DNA from 3 places in the Streptomyces sp. C11-1 genome. Region 2 is predicted to be linked to each of the others. Evidence: predicted binding sites of a transcription regulator. Region 2 holds the regulator's gene; each other region holds the start of a gene.

Evidence for each region. Region 2 encodes HrcA, which represses chaperone genes, less so after heat shock. Its sites were predicted from a motif close to TTNGCACTCNGNNNNNCNGAGTGCNAA; they were not measured.
Region 1: the regulator HrcA is predicted to act here: its motif matches at 2,476-2,502, upstream of groL (chaperonin GroEL).
Region 3: the regulator HrcA is predicted to act here: its motif matches at 1,730-1,756, upstream of groES (co-chaperone GroES).

What each region holds. Positions count from the first base shown of each region.
Region 1 covers NZ_CP134500.1:4,113,559-4,119,472, forward strand. The annotation lists SAM riboswitch class I at 1-49, shown strand, start outside; gene thrC (threonine synthase) at 68-1,384, shown strand; gene RI138_RS18245 (MoaD/ThiS family protein) at 1,417-1,695, shown strand; gene RI138_RS18250 (cold-shock protein) at 2,115-2,321, shown strand; gene groL (chaperonin GroEL) at 2,665-4,287, shown strand; gene RI138_RS18260 (hypothetical protein) at 4,443-5,015, shown strand; gene RI138_RS18265 (keywimysin-related RiPP) at 5,600-5,722, shown strand; gene RI138_RS18270 (asparagine synthase-related protein) at 5,773-5,914, shown strand, end outside.
Region 2 covers NZ_CP134500.1:2,009,521-2,015,434, reverse strand. The annotation lists gene RI138_RS08980 (DUF3097 domain-containing protein) at 1-752, opposite strand, end outside; gene RI138_RS08975 (MBL fold metallo-hydrolase) at 860-1,591, opposite strand; gene hrcA (heat-inducible transcriptional repressor HrcA) at 1,756-2,772, shown strand; gene dnaJ (molecular chaperone DnaJ) at 2,773-3,912, shown strand; gene RI138_RS08960 (nitronate monooxygenase) at 4,045-5,118, shown strand; gene RI138_RS08955 (16S rRNA (uracil(1498)-N(3))-methyltransferase) at 5,115-5,861, shown strand.
Region 3 covers NZ_CP134500.1:4,557,355-4,563,268, forward strand. The annotation lists gene RI138_RS20440 (class I SAM-dependent methyltransferase) at 1-472, opposite strand, end outside; gene RI138_RS20445 (polysaccharide deacetylase family protein) at 617-1,537, shown strand; gene groES (co-chaperone GroES) at 1,913-2,221, shown strand; gene groL (chaperonin GroEL) at 2,320-3,945, shown strand; gene RI138_RS20460 (SDR family NAD(P)-dependent oxidoreductase) at 4,039-4,812, opposite strand; gene RI138_RS20465 (outer membrane protein assembly factor BamB family protein) at 4,983-5,914, opposite strand, start outside.

The sequences.
Region 1 (5,914 bases), 2.1 Mb from region 2:
AGGTGCCAATTCCGTCTTGTGGCGAAATGCGTCGCGAGGAAGATGAGGAGAAAGGGCCTCCGCCATCATGGCTGTTCAGACAGTTGCAGGTAACGCCGCCACCCCCGGCACCACCACCACTACGCCTTCCGTGGACCTCGGTCCCGCCGCGGCGCTTTCCTGCCGCGAGTGCGGCGAGCGTTTCGAGCTCGGCCCCCTTTTCGCCTGTGCGTCCTGTTTCGGGCCGCTGGAAGTGGCGTACGACCTGCCCGCCGGTTCCCCCGAGGAGCTGAAGGCGCGCATCGAGGCCGGTCCGGACAACATCTGGCGCTACGCCCCGCTGCTGCCGGTCCCCGCCGACGTCGCGCAGAAGCCCAACCTCAACCCCGGCTTCACCAAGCTGGTCAAGGCCGACAACCTCGCCCGAGAGCTGGGCGTCACCGGCGGCCTGTACGTGAAGGACGACTCCGGCAACCCGACGCACTCCTTCAAGGACCGCGTCGTCGCGATCGCCGTCGAGGCCGCCCGCGCCTTCGGTTTCACCACCCTCTCCTGCTCCTCCACGGGCAACCTGGCCGGTGCCGTCGGTGCCGCCGCCGCCCGCGCCGGACTGCGCTCCTGCGTGTTCATCCCGCACGACCTGGAGCAGGGCAAGGTCGTCATGGCCGCGGTGTACGGCGGTGAACTGGTCGGCATCGAGGGCAATTACGACGACGTCAACCGCTTCTGCTCCGAGCTCATCGGCGACCCGCTCGGCGAGGGCTGGGGCTTCGTCAACGTCAACCTCCGCCCGTACTACGGCGAGGGCTCCAAGACCCTGGCGTACGAGATCTGCGAACAGCTCGGCTGGCGGCTGCCCGACCAGATCGTCATCCCGATCGCGTCCGGCTCCCAGCTGACGAAGATCGACAAGGGGCTCCAGGAGCTCATCAAGCTCGGCCTGGTCGAGGACAGGCCGTACAAGATCTTCGGAGCCCAGGCCGAGGGCTGCTCCCCGGTCTCCGCCGCCTTCAAGGCCGGTCACGACGTCGTGCGGCCCCAGAAGCCGAACACCATCGCCAAGTCCCTGGCCATCGGCAACCCGGCGGACGGCCCGTACGTCCTGGACATCGCCCGCCGCACCGGCGGCGCGGTGGAGGACGTCACCGACGAGCAGGTCGTCGACGCGATCAAGCTGCTGGCCCGCACCGAGGGCATCTTCGGTGAGACGGCGGGCGGGGTGACGCTCGGCGTGACGAAGAAGCTCATCGAGGCCGGCGTCATCGACCCGGCGCTCACCACCGTCGTGGTCAACACCGGCGACGGACTCAAGACGCTCGACGCGGTCTCCGCGACCTCGCAGGCCACGGCGACGATCAAGCCGAGCCTGGACGCGTTCCGCACCGCGGGCCTCGGCTCCGCCTGACCACCCCAGAACGAAGGAAGAAGGGCACCACCATGAGCGTCAAGGTCCGCATCCCCACCATCCTCCGTACGTACACGGGCGGCCAGGCCGAGGTCACGGCGGAGGGCGCGAAGCTCTCCGAGGTCATCGAGTCCCTGGAGAAGGACCACCCCGGCATCGCCGCCCGAGTCCTGGACGACCAGGGCAAGCTGCGCCGCTTCGTCAACGTGTACGTCAACGACGACGACGTGCGCTTCGAGGGTGGTCTGGACGCGGCCACGCCCGACGGCGCAGGTGTCTCGATCATCCCGGCCGTGGCCGGCGGCTGCTGACGCCGCAGCACCCGCAGCACCCGCAGTTGCCCCCTCCGCGAGAGAAGCGGAGGGGGCAATTCTGCATGGTTGAGCGCGGTACAGTTGGGGAAGCCCCCTTCGCTGCCCGTGCCGCCCGCACATATGAGAATGCGCCCGGACCGATAAGAAGCAGCCAAAGTACGTGAACCTCTTGAGGCATAAGTGGCCTTTGCCTGGCCCGACTTGCCCGTAATTTTCAGCAATCCCGCATATTCGGGCGTTCGGCCGCGCCCAGAATTCTCGTCCGATTGACCTGTTGCAGAGGGCAGTTGGGCAGATACATTCAGCCGCGGTCGACGCGCTACGGCGCCGCACACCCTCTCCTGTCGGAGGGTGAGTTCTGACCCGGGCCCGCGAAGTGCGGTCCTGTGCAAGGGCCAGTAATAGGGGAGTTAGGCATGGCTCAGGGCACCGTCAAGTGGTTCAACGCGGAGAAGGGGTACGGCTTCATCGCGGTCGACGGTGGTGCGGATGTTTTCGTCCACTACAGCGCGATCCAGATGGACGGGTACCGCACCCTCGAAGAGGGTCAGCGAGTTGAATTCGAGATCTCGCAGGGCCAGAAGGGGCCCCAGGCCGACATGGTCAAGCTCGCCGTCGGCTGAGCTCGGCGCGGTCGTCCGACGACACCACTCACGCACGAAGGGCCCGGCCCCCTGATCCGGGGGCCGGGCCCTTCGCGCGTGCCGGGTCCGGGGCGGACGGCGCGATCGCTGTCCGGATCCGGTCCGCTGTCCGGTCCATATTCGACCAGGGACGCTTGCACTCGCAGGGGTCGAGTGCTAATCATTGGCGTTAGCACTCTCCAGGTGAGAGTGACAGAACTTGGACCGGGCCGGTGAGGCCCGCAGGCGCGGTGGGGCAAGGAACCACCACGCACGCAGGCCGTCCGTCGCGGGCGCCTCTCGGTCCGGAGAAATCCACCCCTGTCCGGGAGGACCACTTCACATGGCCAAGATCATCGCGTTCGACGAGGAGGCACGGCGCGGTCTCGAGCGCGGGATGAACCAGCTCGCCGACGCCGTCAAGGTCACCCTCGGCCCCAAGGGCCGTAACGTCGTCCTCGAGAAGAAGTGGGGCGCGCCCACGATCACCAACGATGGTGTTTCCATCGCCAAGGAGATCGAGCTCGAGGACCCGTACGAGAAGATCGGTGCGGAGCTGGTCAAGGAGGTCGCCAAGAAGACGGACGACGTCGCCGGCGACGGTACGACCACCGCCACCGTTCTGGCCCAGGCTCTCGTCCGCGAGGGCCTGCGCAACGTCGCCGCAGGCGCCAACCCGATGGCGCTCAAGCGGGGCATCGAGAAGGCCGTCGAGGCCGTCTCCGCCGCCCTGCTGGAGCAGGCCAAGGACGTGGAGACCAAGGAGCAGATCGCTTCGACCGCCTCCATCTCCGCCGCCGACACCGAGATCGGCGCGAAGATCGCCGAGGCGATGGACAAGGTCGGCAAGGAAGGCGTCATCACCGTCGAGGAGTCCCAGACCTTCGGTCTGGAGCTGGAGCTCACCGAGGGTATGCGCTTCGACAAGGGCTACATCTCGGCGTACTTCGCCACCGACATGGAGCGTATGGAGGCGTCGCTCGACGACCCGTACATCCTGATCGTCAACTCGAAGGTCGGCAGCGTCAAGGACCTGATCCCGCTGCTGGAGAAGGTCATGCAGTCGGGCAAGCCGCTGCTGATCATCGCCGAGGACGTCGAGGGCGAGGCCCTGTCCACCCTGGTCGTCAACAAGATCAAGGGCACCTTCAAGTCCGTCGCCGTCAAGGCCCCGGGCTTCGGTGACCGCCGCAAGGCCATGCTCGCGGACATCGCCATCCTCACCGGTGGCACCGTGATCTCCGAGGAGGTCGGCCTCAAGCTGGAGAACGCCGGGCTCGACCTGCTCGGCCGCGCCCGCAAGGTCGTCATCACCAAGGACGAGACCACGATCGTCGACGGTGCCGGTGACAGCGACCAGGTTCAGGGTCGCGTCAACCAGATCCGTGCCGAGATCGAGAACTCCGACTCGGACTACGACCGCGAGAAGCTCCAGGAGCGCCTGGCGAAGCTCGCGGGCGGCGTGGCCGTCATCAAGGCCGGCGCCGCCACCGAGGTGGAGCTCAAGGAGCGCAAGCACCGCATCGAGGACGCGGTGCGCAACGCCAAGGCCGCCGTCGAGGAGGGCATCGTCGCCGGTGGTGGCGTGGCTCTGCTCCAGGCCTCGGCCGTCTTCGAGAAGCTCGACCTCACGGGTGACGAGGCGACCGGCGCCAACGCCGTGAAGCTCGCGCTGGAGGCCCCGCTCAAGCAGATCGCCGTCAACGGTGGTCTTGAGGGCGGCGTCGTCGTGGAGAAGGTCCGCAACCTGCCGATCGGTCACGGCCTCAACGCCGCGACCGGCGAGTACGTCGACATGATCGCCGAGGGCATTCTCGACCCGGCGAAGGTCACGCGCTCCGCTCTGCAGAACGCCGCGTCCATCGCCGCGCTCTTCCTCACCACCGAGGCCGTCATCGCCGACAAGCCCGAGAAGGCCGGCGCGGCCGCCCCGGGTGGCATGCCGGGCGGTGACATGGACTTCTGATCGGGTCCGGTCCGCCGGTCGATCGAAGTTCCGCGTACGTCCCACAGGGGCGGTATCTCCTTCACCGGAGGTACCGCCCCTGTGGCGTGTCCCGGGACGGGTTCCGCTGGGACAATGCCGGGACGGTTGTACGGACACGGGGGGCGGGGGTGGCCATGGCGGCTGCGCAGGCGGGGAGCGAGGAGTACGCGGGGAGCGGCGGCCCGGGGCGCACGCGGTGGAGCAGGGGCCGGCTCAAGGGCGCCTCGCTCGTCCTCGTGGGGACGGTCCTGTTCGCGGCGGGGCTGTTCGTCGTGGTGACCGGCACGGGTCTCTCCGGCCTCCTCGGCATGCGGGTGGAGACGTTCGGCCGGATCGAGTGCCACGACACCCGCGCCGAGAAGGGCCGGACCGTCTGGCACTGCTTCGGCGAGAGCCCCGCCCAGCGGCGCGCCAATGACGCGGAGCGCGAGCGGGTGGCCCGGCAGGCGCTGCGCGCCCATGTGGACGGCTCGCCGAAGCCGGCGGAGATCGGGCGCACCCGGATCACCTTCGCGGACCACGACGGCAGGACCGACCCCGAGACGATCACCGCGACGCAGGTCTTCGACGGCGGACGGTGGTTCGCGCACTCGTCGGAGCTCGTCGGCTACGGCATGATCCCGCTGCTGCTGGGCGTCGGAACGGCGGCCTGGGGCGGCTACCGGGTGCGCGAGGCGGGCCGGTGGCGGGCCTGGAGCCGACCGTAGGCGCGCTGAGGCCCACCGTAGGTGCCCTTTGAAGCCCACCTGAGGCGCGCTGAGCCCACGGGAGGTGCGCCTGAGGAGGCGGCGCGGCTGTTCGGCATGGCCGAATGCTTACTTGTAGCGCCCAACGCCGTACGACAACACGGGCGGGCCCGGTTCCGTCGATCCCGGTGGCTCGCGGGTCGTCCATGGTGCGGTCGGGGGCGGGGCCTGTGGACGGCGCGGCCCCGGCTGGTTCTTCCGACGCACCCGGCGCTGCCCGCTCTCCGGGCAGCTCACTGCCCGATGCGGCCCCCGCGTACAGCCATTGGTCCAGTCCACTCGGCCGGCAGGGGGCCGTCGATGTGCGACTGCACATGCCGACCGGTCGGTGCCCCGTGCCGTGGTGGGGCGTCCGGGGCCAGGTCTTCGCCGCTCGCGCTATCCAGCCAACTTCGTGCCGTAAGTCGGAATCATGCGTACCGGTTCGGCAGCGGGACATGATGGCTCTGGTGTTCACGTGGTGAACACCAGTCGCATGAACAACTTCAGTTATGCGGACCCAAGTTGGGCATAACGGTCGTCAATCACGCAGAAGGGAAGGTCTCATGAAGCAGCAGAAGAAGGCTTACGTGAAGCCGTCGATGTTCAAGCAGGGCGACTTCTCGAAGAAGACCGCCGGCTACTTCGTCGGCTCGTACAAGGAGTACTGGACCCGGCGCATCGTCTGATCCGCCGGTCCCCTACCCCCGCACTGTGTGAGAACTTCCGGAAGGTGAAGATGCCCGGCCAGCTGCGTGACTACTTCGTCGTCCTGCCGGACAGCGTGGCGGGAGCGGCGGCGGCCGGGCGGCTTCCCGCACCGGGAGTGACCGGAGCGGCCCCGCCGGTGGGCGACGCCCTGACCGTCGCCCACCCCTCGG
Region 2 (5,914 bases):
TTGTAGCTGTGCACCTTCGACAGAATGTGCTGCCAGGCCGCCCCGGTGTTCTCCGGCCACCCCAGCGCCCGGCACACCCCCGTCTTCCAGTCCTGCCCGCGCGGTACGACCGGCCAGGCGCCGATCCCGACCGAGGACGGCTTCACCGCCTCCCACACGTCGATGTACGGGTGCCCCACCACCAGCACATGAGCACCGGTCACCCGCTCGGCGATCCGGGACTCCTTGGAGCCGGGCACCAGATGGTCCACCAGCACCCCCAGCCGCGCGTCAGGACCCGGTGCGAACTCCCCGACGATCGCGGGAAGGTCGTCGATGCCCTCCAGGTACTCCACGACCACGCCCTCGATGCGCAGGTCGTCGCCCCACACCCGCTCGACCAGCTCCGCGTCGTGCCGGCCCTCCACATAGATCCGCCCGGCCCGCGCCACCCGGGCCCGCGCACCGGGCACCGCCACCGAACCGGAGGCCGTACGGGCGGGGCGCACCGGACCGCCCGCCGACGGGCGTACCAGTGTGACGACCTTGCCCTCCAGCAGGAAGCCGCGGGCCTCCATCGGGAACACCCGGTGCTTGCCGAAGCGGTCCTCCAGGGTGACCGTGGGCCCCTGGGCCGTCTTCTCGCAGCGGATCACCGCCCCGCAGAAGCCGGTGGCGACCTCCTCCACGACCAGATCGGGCTCGGCGGGGACCTCGGGCACGGGGGCGGACCGCTTCCACGGCGGGGTCAGGTCCGGCTGGTAGCTGCGCATGCCCCGACGATAATCGTCACACCGGCGCGACAAACCTCACGCCGCGACCCTCAGGGAGCCGTTCCGCCACCGTGGGAATCCTCACGCCGCAGCCGCATGCCACGACCTCACGCCACCGCGAACCGCTCCGCCAGTGCCGCCCGTTGCGCCCGGACGAACGCCGCGTCGACAGCCGCCCCGTGCCCCGGTACGTACACCGCGTCCTCGCCGCCCAGCTCCAGCAGCCGGTCCAGCGCGGCCGGCCAGCGCGAGGTGACCGCGTCCGGGCCCGCCTGCGGTTCGCCCGACTCCTCGACCAGATCACCGCAGAGCACCACCGCCGGGTCCGGGCCCGCCCCCGGCACCAGCACCGCGAGGTCGTGGCTGCTGTGCGCGGGGCCCAGGTCGGCCAGCAGCACCCGGCGGCCGCCGCCCAGATCCAGCGTCCGCTCGCCGTGCACCTCGTGGCGCGGGGCCACCAGCGTGTCCGCCGACCCGGCCGCCTCGTCCTCCGGCACCCCGTGGTGCACCGCCGACGCGTACAGCTCCTGCCCCCTGTCCCGCAGCAGGGCCGTGAGGCCCGCCGACCCGTACACCTGGGCCCCGGCGAACGCCGCCGTGCCCAGTACGTGATCGAAATGAGGGTGGCTCAGTGCGATATGCGTCACCCTGCGACCGAGCAGCGCCTCGGCCTGCCGCCGCAGCTCGACGCCCTCGCGCAGCGTCGAACCCGTGTCGTGGAGCAGCACGCCCTCCGTCCCGGCGACCAGCGCGACGGTGGCGTCCCAGCCGGGGAGCCGCCGTCGGCCGATACCGTTGCCCAACCGCTCCCAGCCGAAGTCTTCCCAAGCGACGTCCATACGGCGACGCTATCGGCAACGACCTGCGGTCTCCCGCCGGGACCTGGCCGGTCGCCCTTGCCCACGCCCCACCCCGCCCCCGTACACTGACCGGGGGATTGCTGGCACTCGTACGCACCGAGTGCCAGACAGGGACCGGAGAACGACAGCTGGAGGTGTGCGCGATGCTCAGCGAACGCAGACTCGAAGTGCTGCGCGCCATCGTCCAGGACTATGTCGGCACCGAGGAGCCCGTCGGCTCCAAGGCGCTCACCGAGCGGCACCGGCTGGGCGTCTCCCCGGCCACCGTCCGCAACGACATGGCGGTGCTGGAGGACGAGGGCTTCATCGCGCAGCCGCACACGAGCGCGGGACGCATCCCGACCGACAAGGGGTATCGCCTCTTCGTCGACAAGCTCGCGGGCGTCAAGCCGCTGTCCTCGCCCGAGCGCCGGGCCATCCAGAATTTCCTGGACGGCGCGGTCGACCTCGACGATGTCGTCGGCCGGACCGTGCGGCTGCTCGCGCAGCTGACCCGGCAGGTCGCCGTCGTGCAGTACCCCTCGCTGACCCGCTCGACGGTGCGGCACGTGGAGCTGCTGTCGCTGGCCCCCGCCCGGCTGATGCTGGTCCTGATCACGGACACCGGCCGGGTCGAGCAGCGTATGATCGACTGTCCCGCGCCGTTCGGTGAGGCATCGCTCGCGGATCTGCGGGCCCGGCTCAACAGCCGGGTCGTCGGACGACGCTTCGCGGATGTCCCGCGGCTGGTGCGGGAGCTGCCGGAATCCTTCGACAGCGAGGACCGGGGGACGGTCTCCACGGTTCTCTCCACTCTTCTCGAAACCCTGGTCGAGGAGACGGAGGAGCGGCTGATGATCGGCGGCACCTCCAACCTCACCCGCTTCGGACACGACTTCCCGGTGATGATCCGGCCGGTGCTGGAAGCACTGGAGGAACAGGTCGTCCTGCTGAAGCTGCTGGGTGAGGCCACGGACTCGGGCATGACCGTACGGATCGGGCACGAGAACGCCCACGAGGGGCTCAACTCCACGTCCGTCGTCGCGGTCGGCTACGGTTCGGGCGACGAAGCAGTCGCCAAACTCGGCGTGGTCGGACCGACCCGCATGGACTACCCCGGAACGATGGGAGCGGTACGCGCAGTGGCACGTTACGTCGGACAGATCCTGGCGGAGTCGTAAGTGGCCACCGACTACTACGCCGTACTCGGCGTACGCCGCGACGCATCGCAGGACGAGATCAAGAAGGCATTCCGTCGGCTCGCCCGCGAGCTGCATCCGGATGTCAACCCGGACCCGAAGACCCAGGAGCGGTTCAAGGAGATCAACGCCGCTTACGAGGTGCTGTCGGACCCGCAGAAGAAGCAGGTCTACGACCTCGGCGGCGACCCGCTCTCCGCCAACGGCGGTGGCGGCGGCGCGGGCGGTTTCGGTGCCGGAGGCTTCGGCAACTTCTCCGACATCATGGACGCGTTCTTCGGAACGGCCTCGCAGCGCGGGCCCCGCTCGCGCACCCGGCGCGGCCAGGACGCCATGATCCGGCTGGAGATCGACCTCGCCGAGGCGGCCTTCGGCACCACCAAGGACATCCAGGTCGACACGGCGGTCGTCTGCAACACGTGCAGCGGCGAGGGCGCGGCCCCCGGCACCTCCGCCCAGACCTGTGACATGTGCCGCGGCCGCGGCGAGGTCTCGCAGGTCACCCGGTCCTTCCTGGGCCAGGTCATGACCTCGCGGCCCTGCCCGCAGTGCCAGGGCTTCGGTACGGTCGTGCCGACGCCGTGCCCGGAGTGCGCCGGTGACGGCCGCATCCGCTCGCGCCGCACGCTCACGGTCAAGATCCCCGCGGGCGTCGACAACGGCACCCGTATCCAGCTCGCCGGTGAGGGCGAGGTCGGCCCCGGCGGCGGCCCGCCCGGCGACCTCTACGTCGAGATCCACGAGCTGCCGCACTCCGTGTTCCAGCGGCGCGGCGACGACCTGCACTGCACGGTCACCATCCCCATGACGGCGGCGGCCCTGGGCACCAAGTGCCCGCTGGAGACGCTGGACGGCCTGGAGGAGATCGACATCCGGCCCGGCACCCAGTCCGGCCAGTCCGTGCCGCTGCACGGGCGCGGGATCACACATCTGCGCGGCGGCGGCCGGGGCGACCTGATCGTGCACGTCGAGGTGATCACCCCGTCCAAGCTCGACCCGGAGCAGGAGCGGCTGCTGAGGGAGCTGGCGAAGCTGCGGGGTGAGGAGCGGCCCACCGGCCAGTTCCAGCCAGGTCAGCAGGGTCTGTTCTCCCGTCTGAAGGACGCGTTCAACGGTCGCTGAGCCGCTTTTCGCCTTTCACCGCACCGCCCGCCGGTCTTCTTCCGGCGGGCGGTGCGGCGTGCGGCGGAAGAACCGGTCAGGTCGTCGGCTGGCTGATTCGGCCCTGTGCACGGGACGTGGCACGATGCGGTCATGTCCTCCGAGTTGACCGATCTCTGCCGGTATCCGATCGTGCAGGCCCCGATGGCGGGCGGCGCGTCCGGACCTCAGCTCGCCGGAGCCGTCGCCGAAGCGGGCGGGCTCGGGTTTCTGGCCGCCGGGTACAAAACGGCGGACGGGATGTACAACGAGATCAAACAGCTGCGGCGGCTCACCTCCCGGCCGTTCGGCGTCAACCTCTTCATGCCGCAGCCCGCGCTCGCCGACCCCAGCGCCGTGGACGTCTACCGCCAGCAGCTCGCCGGTGAGGCCGCCTGGTACGAGACGCCGCTCGGCGACCCGGACAGCAGCGGCGACGACGGCTACGAGGCGAAGGTCGCGATCCTGCTGGAGGACCCGGTCCCCGTCGTCTCCTTCGCCTTCGGCTGCCCGACCCGCGACACCCTCGACGCGTTCGCCAGGGCGGGCACGCTGACCATCGTCACGGTCACCTCCGCCGAAGAGGCCCAGGCGGCGCAGTGGGCGGGCGCCGACGCCGTCTGCGTCCAGGGCGTCGAGGCGGGCGGCCACCAGTCCACCCACCGTGACGACCCGCAGGCCGACCACACCGGCACCGGGCTGCTCTCCCTGGTCACCCAGGTCCGCGAGACCGTGCAGATCCCCCTCGTCGCCGCCGGCGGCCTGATGCGCGGCGCCCAGATCGCCGCCGTCCTCGCGGCGGGCGCGGACGCCGCCCAGTTCGGCACCGCCTTCCTGATCTGCCCCGAGTCCGGGGCGCACCTGCTCCACAAGCAGGCCCTGACCAACCCGCTGTTCGTCCGCACCGAGCTGACCCGCGCCTTCTCCGGGCGGCCCGCACGCGGCCTGGTCAACCGTTTCATCCGCGAGCACGGCCCGTACGCCCCCGCCGCCTACCCCCAGGTCCACTACGTCACCAGCGGGCTGCGCCAGGCCGCCGCCAAGGCCGGGGACGCGCAGGGCATGGCCCTGTGGGCGGGGCAGGGCCACCGGATGGCCCGTGAACTGCCCGCGGGCGAGCTGGTCGAACTGCTCGCCGCCGAACTGGAGGCCGCCCGGTCGGCCCTGAGCATGAGGAGCCCCCGGTGACCGCACCGGTCTTCGTCGTCGAACGGATGCCCACCGGGCCGGAGTTCGTCCTGGAAGGACCCGAAGGGCGGCACGCCGTCTCCGTGAAGCGCCTCCAGCCCGGCGAGGACGTCGTCCTCACCGACGGCCTCGGCCACTGGGCGGAGGGTGTCGTACGCGCCGCCGAGGGCAAGGACCGCCTCACGGTCACCGGTCTGGAGAGCATCCACGAGGAGCCGGAGCCCACACCCCGGATCACCGTCGTCCAGGCGCTCCCCAAGGGCGACCGCGGCGAGCTGGCCGTGGAGACCATGACCGAGACCGGCGTCGACGCGATCGTGCCGTGGCAGGCCGCCCGCTGCATCACCCAGTGGAAGGGCGATCGGGGCGCCAAATCCCTGGCGAAATGGCGCAGTACGGCACGCGAGGCGGGCAAGCAGTCCCGCCGGGTGCGCTTCCCCGAGGTGGCCGAGGCCCTGACGACCAAGCAGGTCGCCGCCCTGTTGGCCGACGCCGACTTCGCCGGGGTCCTGCACGAGGACCGCGACCACGACAGCACCCCGTTGGCCACCGCCGAACTCCCCGCCGAGGGCACGATCGTGCTCGTGGTCGGCCCCGAGGGCGGCGTCTCCCCGCAGGAACTGACCGCCTTCGCCGAGGCGGGCGCCCGCCCCTACCGTCTCGGCCGCAGCGTGCTGCGTACCTCTACCGCGGGGACGGCCGCGACGGCGCTGCTGCTGGGACGCACGGGCCGCTGGGGGTGAACGGGGCGCCGGGGGGCGAACAGGCCCTGACGGCAAGGCCGTCGGGGCCGGGC
Region 3 (5,914 bases), 2.5 Mb from region 2:
CGAGCGCGTCCGCGTTGGCCCGGGCCACCTCGGCGGTCAGCGGGTCGCGGTCCACGGCCAGGACGCTGATCCCGGCGCGGGCCAGTGCGATGGCGTCGCCGCCGATGCCGCAGCACAGGTCCGCCACGCCGCGCACGCCGAGCGCGGCGAACCGGGCGGCGCGGTACTCGGCGACCGAGGTGCGGGTGGCCTGCTCGACCCCGTTGGGCGTGAAGTACATCCGGTACGCGTCGGCCGCCCCGAACTTCGCGACCGCCCGCTGCCGCAGCCGGGCCTGCCCCAGGGCCGCCGAGACCAGCTCCGCCGGGTGCGTGCGGCGCAGCCGGGTCGCGGTGGCCAGCTCGTCGGCGGGGTCGTGGTCGCGCAGCTCGGCCAGCAGCTGCTCGCCCTCGGGGGTGCGCAGCGCGGCGAAGGCGGCGCCGGCGGGGTCGTCGGACGGGGCGGCGGGGGTCGTTGCGTTCACCCGGTCCATTGTGGGCCAGGCGCGCCGGTCGGGGCCCCTGTGGGCCGCCCGGGGGACGGGGCGGATCGGCTCGCGGTGTCGGGGCGGGGTGCGGGCGGGCGGCTGGCAGGATGCGGCGCCATGCAGCTAGTACGACAAAAAGAAAAATCAGGCATGGAGTGGCACAGATCGGGCGTGATGGTGCTGGCGGCCCTGCTGGCCGCCGCCGTCGCCTCCGGATGCGCGGCGGAGGGGGGCGGCGCAGGGGCCCCAGGCAGTCCGGCGAAGCCCGCCGCCGGGGGGCGGCCCGGCGAGGCCGCACCGCAGGCCGGGCCCGCCCGTGCCCTGGACTCGTACGCCGAGGAACTCAAGCGGAAACAGGCCGCACGCGCCGTCGCCGCGAAGAAGTGGGGGCTGGCCAAGACCCCGCTCGCGGCCCCCGAACCGCCGAAGGTGAAGCCGCGCATCACCACCCGCAAGGGGTTCGAGGTCCGGAACGACGCCGGGCTGCCACCCGTCTTCACCACGGTCCCGACCAAGGAGAAGATCGTCTTCCTGACGATGGACGACGGCGCGGAGAAGGACCCCGCCCTGCTGCGGATGATGACCGAACTGGACATCCCGTACAGCGCGTTCATCAGTGACTACGTCACCAACGACGACTACGGCTACTTCAAGAAGATGCAGAAGCGCGGAGTGGTCATCAGCAACCACACGCTCAACCACCGCTATCTGCCCGGACTGTCGTACGCCGAGCAGAAGAAGGAGATCTGCGGCCAGCAGGAGAAGATCCTCAAGCACTACGGGAAGCGGCCGACCCTCTTCCGCCCGCCCTACGGCAACTACAACCGCGACACCCTCGTCGTCGCCAAGTCCTGCGGCATCACCGCCGTACCCCTGTGGACCGCCGAGGCCTTCCCCGACCACATGGAATGGCGCGAGTGGGACCGGGACCTGCACCCGGGCGACATCGTCCTCACGCACTTCCGGGGCAAGGGCGACTGGAAGGGCTCGATGCCCGACATGGTCCGCCGGGTCATGAAGACCATCACGGACAAGGGGTACGCGGTGGCGAAGCTGGAGGACTACGTCTGACCCGTCCTCCTCGCCGACGTACGGATCGGAAGGTGTGCGGCCCCGAATGCGCGCTCAGCAACCGCTGAGCGCGCATTCGTCGTCGTACGGAACGCAAAGCCCCGCCCCCGCGTTGCCCGGACAGGGGCCGGGGCCGGTGACCCGGATCGGTGACCGGGCAGAGCTCCGGCCGAGACTCGCGAGGGTGGTGAATTGGCACTCCGCTTGACCGAGTGCTAATCGCGGTCATAGTCTCAGGTCTGGCACTCCCCCCGGGAGAGTGCCAGCACCACACTGTGCGACAGGGCAGGTCCGGCACCCGCGACGACGGATCGGTCTGGTCGCCACCCACAGACTGTTAAACCCCGTGAGATCTCCGAAGGGGGAGACCGGATCGTGTCGACCACCAGCTCCAAGGTTGCGATCAAGCCGCTTGAGGACCGCATTGTGGTCCAGCCGCTCGACGCCGAGCAGACCACGGCTTCCGGCCTGGTCATTCCGGACACCGCGAAGGAGAAGCCCCAGGAGGGCGTCGTCCTCGCCGTGGGCCCGGGCCGCTTCGAGAACGGCGAGCGTCTTCCGCTCGACGTCAAGACCGGCGACGTCGTCCTGTACAGCAAGTACGGCGGCACCGAGGTGAAGTACAACGGCGAGGAGTACCTCGTCCTCTCGGCCCGCGACGTTCTCGCGATCGTCGAGAAGTAATTCACCCACGTTTGCTTGTGTTCTGCGCCCCTGGCCCCCTGCGAAATAACTAGCCGGGTGGCGAGGGGCGCAGTTCGTTCGAGAGGGAAGTACAGCCCATGGCGAAGATTCTGAAGTTCGACGAGGACGCCCGTCGCGCCCTTGAGCGCGGCGTCAACAAGCTTGCCGACACGGTCAAGGTGACGATCGGCCCCAAGGGCCGCAACGTCGTCATCGACAAGAAGTTCGGCGCTCCCACCATCACCAACGACGGTGTCACCATCGCGCGCGAGGTCGAGCTCGACGACCCGTACGAGAACCTCGGTGCCCAGCTCGTCAAGGAGGTGGCGACCAAGACCAACGACGTAGCGGGTGACGGCACCACCACCGCGACCGTCCTGGCCCAGGCGCTCGTCCGCGAGGGTCTGCGCAACGTCGCCGCGGGCGCCTCCCCGGCCGCCCTGAAGAAGGGCATCGACGCCGCCGTCAAGGCCGTGTCCGAGGAGCTCCTCGCGACCGCCCGCCCGATCGACGACAAGTCCGACATCGCCGCCGTGGCCGCGCTCTCCGCGCAGGACACCCAGGTCGGCGAGCTCATCGCGGACGCGATGGACAAGGTCGGCAAGGACGGTGTCATCACCGTCGAGGAGTCCAACACCTTCGGTCTGGACCTGGAGTTCACCGAGGGCATGGCCTTCGACAAGGGCTACCTCTCCCCGTACATGGTGACCGACCAGGAGCGTATGGAGGCCGTCCTCGACGACCCGTACATCCTGATCCACCAGGGCAAGATCGGCTCCATCCAGGAGCTGCTGCCGCTCCTGGAGAAGGTCATCCAGGCCGGTGGCTCCAAGCCGCTCCTGATCATCGCCGAGGACGTCGAGGGCGAGGCGCTCTCCACCCTCGTCGTCAACAAGATCCGCGGCACCTTCAACGCCGTCGCGGTGAAGGCCCCGGGCTTCGGCGACCGCCGCAAGGCCATGCTCGGCGACATCGCCACCCTCACCGGTGCGACCGTCATCGCCGAGGAGGTCGGCCTCAAGCTCGACCAGGCCGGTCTGGACGTGCTCGGCACGGCCCGCCGCGTCACGGTCTCCAAGGACGACACGACCATCGTCGACGGCGGCGGCGACGCCGGTGACGTCAAGGGCCGCGTCAACCAGATCAAGGCCGAGATCGAGACCACCGACTCCGACTGGGACCGCGAGAAGCTCCAGGAGCGCCTCGCGAAGCTGGCCGGCGGCGTGTGCGTCATCCGCGTCGGTGCCGCCACCGAGGTGGAGCTCAAGGAGAAGAAGCACCGCCTTGAGGACGCCATCTCCGCCACCCGCGCCGCGGTCGAGGAGGGCATCGTCTCCGGCGGTGGCTCCTCCCTCGTCCACGCAGTGAAGGTCCTGGAGGGCAACCTCGGCAAGACCGGCGACGAGGCCACCGGTGTCGCGGTCGTCCGCCGCGCCGCCGTCGAGCCGCTGCGCTGGATCGCCGAGAACGCCGGCCTGGAGGGTTACGTCATCACCTCCAAGGTCGCCGAGCTCGACAAGGGCCAGGGCTTCAACGCCGCCACCGGCGAGTACGGCGACCTGGTCAAGGCCGGCGTCATCGACCCGGTCAAGGTCACCCGCTCCGCCCTGGAGAACGCCGCGTCCATCGCGTCGCTGCTGCTCACGACCGAGACCCTCGTCGTCGAGAAGCCGGCCGAGGAAGAGGCCGACGCCGGTCACGGCGGCCACGGCCACTCCCACTAGTACCTCTCCGGTACGCGCGGCAGCCCGCTACGCGTCCGAGGCCCGGTACCCCCGTCGCGGGGGCACCGGGCCTCGGTGCGTTCCCGACCGGAACTACCGCGGGCCGTACTTGCGGCCCGTCCGCGACGTCACCCCGCCCAGCAGACCGCGCGGCGCCACCTTCACCAGCCCCATCAGCGCCTTGTAGCGCGGGTCCGGGACCGACACCGACTTGCCCCGCGCCAGATCCGCCAGCGCCGCCGCCACCAGCTTGTCCGCGTCCAGCCACATCCAGCCCGGGATGTTGTCCGTGCCCATCCCGGCCCGCTCGTGGAACTCCGTCCGGACGAACCCGGGGCACAGCGCCATCAGCCGCACCCCCGACCCGCCCAGGTCCCGCGCCGCGCCCTGGGTGAACTGCACGACCCAGGCCTTGGACGCCCCGTACGTACCGCGCGGCACGAACGCCGCGACGGACGCCACGTTGATCACGCCGCCCCGGCCGCGCTCCTTCATGCCCACGACGGCGGCCGAGGTGAGCCGCAGCACCGCCTCGCAGTGGACCTTCAGCATCGTCAGCTCATCGGCCATGGACACCTCCAGGAAGCGCCCCTTGTTGCCGAACCCGGCGTTGTTGACCAGCAGGTCGACCGGGTGCCTGCGGTCCGCGAGCCGCTTCTCGACCGTCTCGATCCCGCCGTCCGTGGACAGGTCGGCGGCCAGCACCTCGGCCTCGATGCCGTGCCGGTCGTGCAGTTCGGTGGCCTGCTCGCGCAGCCGTGCGGTGTCCCGCGCCACCAGCACCAGGTTGTGCCCCTGGGCCGCGAGCCGCCGCGCGAACGCAGCCCCGATACCCGCCGTCGCGCCCGTGATCAGTGCAGTCGTCATACGCGGCACGTTAGTGCCCCGAGCGTTCCGGCGGCTCACCCGCCCGCTGCGGCAGCGTCCCGGGCGATCGCCCGCCCGGCATGGGGCAGATCCCTGAACCGCCCCCGACCTGGCCACTACGGCCCGGCGGGGGCGGCTCTCATGACCCGTCAGGGCCCCTCCGGTCCCGGTCAGGACGGCGCGGGGGCGAACGACAGCATGCGGGCCTCGGGCCGGGCGTCGTTCCCGGTCACGACCACATGGGTGACGACGAGTCGGCCGTCGACGTAGGCCAGTCGCCCGCCGAACATCTCGAACTCGAACGGGGCGGCGGCCGCCGGGTGTTGCAGGACCGTCTTCTCCGTGCCCGCACCGCCCGGGCCCAGCAGGAAGGTCCGGCCCGGGAGGGTCGATGTGGCGGACTCGTAGACGAGGATCTCCTTGTCGCTCTCCGCGCGCAGCGGGTACAGCTTGCGGACCTGCTCGGACTTGACCCCCCAGAGGAACTTCCCGGTGTCCAGGTCGTACGTACCGACCCGGTCGGTACCGCCCAGCATGACGAGGCCCTTGCCGACCGTGCTGCCGCGGCAGGGCTGGATGTCGCCACCGGAACCGTCTCCGGCGCACTGCTCGAAGCCCTTCTCCCGCGGATCGATGGTGGTACGGAGCTTCCCCTTGGATCCCAGGACCAGGACCCGCCAGTCCTTGATGATGTCCTCGGCGTTCTCGGTGGTGAAGACGACCGGGTCGACGGAGATCAGGCTGCCGAACTTCCAGCCGGCCTTGGTCCGGTGGCGCCACAGGACCTTGCCGGAGCGCGGGTCGATCTCGCGGAGCTGGCTGTAGCTCTTGCTCCGCCCGGCGGAGAGCGCGCAGAGGGAACTCACCAGGAGCCGCGTTCCGCCCGCCACGTCGTCGGGGTAGCACTGCCCCGGGTTCTCCCGGGGGATGTCGTAGAGCTTGGTCCCGTCGTCGACCCGGAAGGCGGCTGCCCGTATGCCCCAGGCGATCGCGAGGGTGTCACCGCTGATGGCGCTGTGCACGATCAATGTGGAGCCTTGGTCACCGGCATCGCCGAGCACCTTGTGCCAGCCCTGCTTGCCGGTCTTCAGGTCGAGCGACA